Regions from separate parts of the Rouxiella sp. S1S-2 genome, predicted to be linked through region 2. Evidence: predicted binding sites of a transcription regulator. Region 2 holds the regulator's gene; the other holds the start of a gene.
The links. The regulator LexA, encoded in region 2, represses DNA repair genes until DNA is damaged. The targets are predictions, from matches to a motif close to TNCTGTATGTACATACAGNA.

Region 1 (3,212 bases), 970 kb from region 2:
TTTCGCGCCGCACGACCAATGGTCTGAATAAGTGAACGCTCCGAACGCAGGAATCCCTCTTTATCGGCGTCCAGAATCGCCACCAGCGATACCTCAGGCATGTCGAGACCTTCTCGCAGCAGGTTGATCCCCACCAGCACGTCAAACTCGCCCAGACGCAGGTCACGGATGATTTCAACGCGCTCCACGGTGTCGATATCGGAGTGCAGATAGCGCACCTTTTCGCCGTGTTCGGTGAGGTATTCTGTGAGGTCTTCTGCCATACGCTTGGTCAGCGTAGTCACCAGCACACGTTCATTGACCGCAACACGTTTGCGGATCTCTGAAAGAAGGTCATCAACCTGTGTTCCCACCGGACGCACTTCAATCAGCGGATCGAGCAGGCCGGTCGGACGTACAACTTGTTCAACAATATCGCCGCCGGACTTTTCAAGCTCGTAATTGCCGGGCGTCGCGGAAACGTAAATGCTCTGCGGCGCGGAAGCTTCAAATTCTTCAAAGCGCATTGGGCGGTTGTCCAGCGCGGACGGCAGTCTAAAACCGTACTCCACCAGCGTTTCTTTACGCGAGCGGTCACCTTTGTACATGCCACCAATTTGCGGGATGGTGACGTGTGATTCATCGACGATCAGCAGGCCGTCGGCCGGTAAATAGTCAAACAGGGTCGGCGGTGGCATGCCTTCGCCACGCCCGGAAAGATAGCGTGAATAGTTTTCGATCCCCGAGCAATAGCCCAGCTCATTCATCATTTCCAGATCAAACTGGGTACGCTGACTGATACGCTGCTCTTCCAGCAGTTTATTATTGGCCAGCAGGTTTTTGCGACGATCGGCCAGTTCAACTTTGATCTCTTCCATCGCCTGCACAATACGCTCACGCGGGGTGACGTAGTGCGTTTTCGGGTAAATGGTAAAGCGCGGCACTTCAGTAGAAATTTGGCCGGTTAAAGGGTCAAACAGCGAGAGCCGTTCCACCTCTTGGTCAAACAGCTCAATGCGCAACGCCAAGTCATCAGACTCGGCAGGGAAGACATCGATCACTTCACCACGCACGCGGAAAGTACTGCGCTGAAACGCCTGATCGTTACGGGCATACTGCAGTTCAGCCAGTCGGCGAAGAATGGCGCGCTGGTCAATGATCATGCCCTTGGTCAGGTGCAGCATCATTTTAAGATACAGATCAGGATCACCCAGACCGTAGATAGCAGACACTGACGCGACCACGATAACGTCTTTACGTTCAAGCAATGCCTTGGTGGCGGAAAGACGCATTTGCTCGATATGTTCGTTTACCGAGGCATCTTTTTCGATAAAGGTGTCGGAGCTCGGCACATAGGCTTCGGGCTGATAGTAGTCGTAATAAGAGACAAAATATTCAACTGCATTCTCGGGAAAGAACTCTTTCATTTCGCCGTAGAGCTGCGCGGCCAGCGTTTTATTAGGCGCCAGCACCATGGTTGGGCGATTTAAATCGGCAATCACGTTGGCAACGGTAAAGGTTTTGCCCGAACCGGTTACGCCAAGCAATGTCTGATGCGCCAGACCGTTTTCCAACCCTTCTTCCAGGCGACGAATAGCCTCAGGCTGATCGCCCGAAGGTTTGAAATCGGAATGTAATTTGAAAACTTTGCTCATTGCGGGCTACCTGAGATGAGAACGTGCGAGACCGGTGAGGAGGATCAGTATGGAAGACTCTTCCGTCTTGTCAAACTCAACGATACTTTGCTATATATAATACTGGATATAAACACAGCTTCAAGCGGTGATTTTATCGCCGGGGTGCACACTGCCCTTTTTAGGGCAATTGCGGGCAGGGATTTTCCCCACCAAATGACATTTATCCCCAGATTCTGTCACGAATTAACTTTTTCAAGTTGGCCTGCTGAATATTTACACAATATTGACAACCCGTCCGAGGCCCTATTGATTTTAATTAAGTTATTGATAATTAATCATTCTATCAAAAAGTAGAGAATGCGGACAAACTAAGCTCAACCCGCGCCCTGACTCGCACGCAGCAACTTTTAGGTCGCTCATGCACAAGGTTATCCACAGGAATGGTGGATAAGTCTCAGCACGCCGCTTGGGCTGTGCGTTGACAAAAATGTACATTTTCCTCAATGCACTTCGTTTGACGTTTTTTTAGTTATTTTTTTACACTTTTATTTCTTTATTTATTCGGATTTAACCTAGAAAACGCCGATCTTTTAGATTGCAAAATTGATATGTGCATTCGAGCGGGACTTTTCTGCTCCTGACCCTTTCAGACTTGCACCAAAATTTCCGTTCTCGGCACTGGCAAAGTGCACCTTAATATTGCCCCCTCTGCGTAAACATTAAATTAAGTTATGCATTAAGGCATTTCAGCCCTGCCGCGGCCTCGCGCAGCCTCAATCCCTACTCTTTAAGAGTTATCTTTTTAAACTTGGCCCAAGAGTTGCAACATTAGTTAAACAGATTACCTTTACAGATTATCTGCGAGTGACACGAAACAAACTAATTCTCTCTTTTTTTAGCAACAGTGAATGCTTTTAAGGCAAACAAACGTCAGTTTTAGCCGTTTACCACTGCGGGATAGCCGTTTATCACTTGTTAATGCTGTTTAAATGCGAGACTTAAACGGAATTTAATCCTGTATTAGCAGACTAACGGCATCATAAAAATGTCAGAAATATGACAGGGGTCGTCAATGATGTTTTCAACGGAAAGCCGGATAAGTGAGGAACAACTGATGCTAAGTGTAAAAGCGATTAACCAATACTATGGTCAAAATCATACCCTATGGGATATCAATCTCGAGCTGTATCGCGGTCAGTGTAATAGCCTGATAGGCCGTAACGGCGTAGGTAAAACGACACTGATCAACTGTATTATGGGCCATTTGCCGGTAAAAAGTGGCTCAATGATCTGGCAGTCCGCCAATGAAGAGCCGCAGAACCTGCTGATGCTGCCGGTGGAAACCCGCGCGCAAATGGGGATCGGCTATGTGCCGCAGGGGCGACAGATTTTCTCGCAGATGAGCGTTGATGAAAACCTGCAGATTGCCATGATGGCGGGCCGCAACAAAACTCGCCGCGTCCCGTCGCAGGTTTATGATCTGTTTCCGTCACTGAAACAGATGGGGTCGCTCAAAGCCGGTGAACTGGACGAAAGCAAGCAGCAGCAGCTGGCTATCAGCCGTGCGCTGGTGCAAGAGCCTGAGCTGCTGATTCT
Region 2 (3,212 bases):
TAAACATGCCGTCGAGTAAATAACACCACACGCCGACCAGAGGTAAAATGATTTGCCAATTTAAATAGCGGTCTGCCTGCGCCCGAAGCTCGGGTAAAGAGGTCAGTAAGTTAACAATCTGTTCACCGGCCAGTGCATAAACGACGGCAAAGATTAGCGCCACGAGTCCTGCCTGACGGCAAGCGGCATGCCAAACATGCAAAAGCCGGCTTTTATCTTTGGCACCAAATGCCTCACCCGAATGAGCCTCTACCGCATAGGCGAAGCCGTCTAAAGCAAAGGCGGTGAAGGTCAGCAGATTCATTAATACGGCATTTACCGCAACAATCTCACTGCCTAAGCGCGCACCGATGATGGTCAAAGAAGCAAAACACAGTTGAAGCAGCAGCGAGCGCAGCATGATGTCACGATTAAGCGTAATCAGCTGGCGCAGATTTCCCCGCCAAGACTGTTTTAAGAGGCTAAAATTGATCCCCCGCCTTCTCATTACAATTGAAACCAACCATAGTCCAAGTGCCAAGGTGGCATATTCTGAACAGGCGGTCGCCACGGCGGCGCCTTTAACATTCCACCCAAGCCCCATCACCAGCCACAGGTCGAGCACGACGTTAAGCAGATTTCCAGCGATCAGCATAATCACCGGCGCTCTGACGTATTGAATGCCCAATAACCACCCTAATATCACCAGATTTGCCAGTGAAGCCGGTGCGCTGTACCAGCGAATAGAAAGGAAAATCTCGGCCTGATTCAAGACGGCATGACTGCCGCCGACAATGCTTAGGGCCAATGAGATTAACGGCTGGCGGAACAGAAAAATCAGCACACCGGCAATCAAGGCCAACATAAACGGCTGGACGAAAGCCCGCGCCAACAGGACGTTATCTTTTGCTCCCAATGCCTGCGCTGTCAGTCCCGTCGTGCTCATGCGCAAAAACAGCAGCAACATAAACAGGAAGCTGGTGACCATTGAGCCCACCGCAACGCCGCCAAGATAATCAGGGCTATCGAGATGGCCTATGACGGCGGTGTCTACCAGACCCAATAAAGGCACGGTAATGTTTGAGAAGATCATCGGCAGCGCGAGAAGCCACAGGGCCTTATCGGCTGGGCTGAAGAAGGTTTTTTTGAGTGTAGGCAAGCTGAAAAGCGATCGCATAATGGCTAAAAACCCAGGCTGAGATAACGATTCGGGACAAAAACAATATCGCCCCAGTTAAGGGGCGATGGACAAACGACTGGCGTTTGCTGGCAGGGAACATGTGCCGAACGAACGGCAAGATTCTGACTGCGGGTGTTAGATCCAGTCACCATTGCGAATAACACCGACCGCAAGGCCTTCAATGCTGAAGCTCTGCTGACGCAGGTCGACCACAATCGGTTCAAACTCACTGTTTTCGGGAAGCAGCTGTACAGTATTACCCTGTCGCTTAAGACGCTTGACCGTGACTTCGTCATCGATGCGCGCAACAACTACCTGACCGTTGCGAACGTCCTGCGTTTTATGAACCGCCAGGAGATCACCGTCGAGGATGCCAATATCGCGCATCGACATACCGCTTACGCGCAGCAGGAAGTCGGCGTTGGGTTTGAACATGGCAGGATCAACCTGATAATGCGCTTCAATGTGCTGGGTCGCCAATAACGGCTCACCGGCGGCTACGCGGCCAATCAGCGGCAGGCCTTCTTCTTCTTCCATCAGCAGGCGAATACCGCGAGAAGCGCCGGATATAATCTCGATTACGCCCTTGCGCGCCAGCGCCTTAAGATGCTCTTCTGCCGCGTTAGGTGAACGGAACCCCAGACGTGTGGCAATCTCGGCACGAGTTGGCGGCATACCGGTGGTCGAGATATGATCGCGAATAAGGTCATAGACCTCTTGTTGTCTGGTCGTTAGTGCTTTCATTCCGCCCCCTGGTTGTTTATACAGTCCAGCTGTGAGTATATACAGGTAATGGGTGAATTAAAACCTAAGAGTGAACAAAAACAGACATTAAGAATATTTAAAACATTCAGAGCCAGCGCGGCACCAGGATAGTTGCCCAAGTGAAAATGGCAAAAACAATGGTAATGAGAACGGCGGCCGACCCCATGTCTTTGGCGCGGCCAGAAAGCGTGTGAAATTCCGGTCCTATGCGGTCGATGGCGGCTTCTACTGCACTGTTTAATAATTCAGCAACCAAGACTAAAATCAGTGAACCAATCATTAAAATACGCTCGATGCTGCTCACATCCAGGTAAAATGACAGTAAGATGGCAGGCACCACGACAATGGCTTCCTGACGAAATGCAGCTTCGTTTTTCCAGGCCGCGGTTAATCCCTTTAAGGAGTAACCTGCGGCCTTGTAGATTCGGGTCAATCCCGTAACTTGATTTGACATTATTTTGCGTCTTAAAGTGATTTTGGGGCATTTTAGCCTGAATCCGTTGTCCTATCACCACAGATCTCATACCGGGTTTCTGGTATCCTTGCGGCGAATTGCTAACAAGAGGCTTTACGTTTTTTATGTCAGGATGGCGTAGACTTTATTATACCCTATTGAATTTACCGCTAAAATTGCTGGTAAGAAGCAAGGTCATCCCTACAGATCCGGTGACGGAGTTGCGTTTAGATCCAACTCGCCCAATTCTGTATGTTTTGCCTTATAACTCTAAGGCCGATCTCCTTACTCTGCGGGTTCAATGCCTGGCGCAGAACTTGCCCGATCCTCTTATTCCGCTAGAAATAGACGGCGTACACCTGCCAAGCCACGTTTTTATTGGTGAAGGACCGCGCGTATTTTCCTATTATCAGCCTAAACAAGAGTCGGTAAAACTTTTCCACGACTATCTCGACCTGCATCGCAATAACCCTAATCTGGATATTCAAATGCTGCCGGTCTCGGTTATGTTTGGTCGTGCGCCGGGCCGCGAAGGTCAGGACACGCCGCATCTTCGCGTGTTGAACGGCGTACAAAAATTCTTTGCCGTGCTCTGGCTCGGTCGCGACAGTTTTGTGCGTTTTTCGAACACGGTATCGCTGCGCGATATGGCCACTCAGCATGGCACGGATAAAATCATTGCCCATAAGCTTGCTCGGGTTGCACGTATGCACTTCTCGCGCCAGCGTTTGGCCGCCGTAGGGCCGCGACTGCCGGTTCGTCAGGACCTGTTTAACAAGCTTTTAGCCTCTAAGGCCATTGAGAAAGCAGTTGAAGATGAAGCGCGTACCAAAA

Region 1: the regulator LexA is predicted to act here: its motif matches at 1,735-1,754, upstream of uvrB (excinuclease ABC subunit UvrB).

What each region holds. Positions count from the first base shown of each region.
Region 1 is NZ_WFKL01000001.1:4,097,252-4,100,463, forward strand. It holds gene uvrB (excinuclease ABC subunit UvrB) at 1-1,634, opposite strand, end outside; gene GA565_RS18780 (ABC transporter ATP-binding protein) at 2,731-3,212, shown strand, end outside.
Region 2 is NZ_WFKL01000001.1:5,068,197-5,071,408, forward strand. It holds gene dinF (MATE family efflux transporter DinF) at 1-1,156, opposite strand, end outside; gene lexA (transcriptional repressor LexA) at 1,295-1,903, opposite strand; gene GA565_RS23215 (diacylglycerol kinase) at 2,010-2,378, opposite strand; gene plsB (glycerol-3-phosphate 1-O-acyltransferase PlsB) at 2,504-3,212, shown strand, end outside.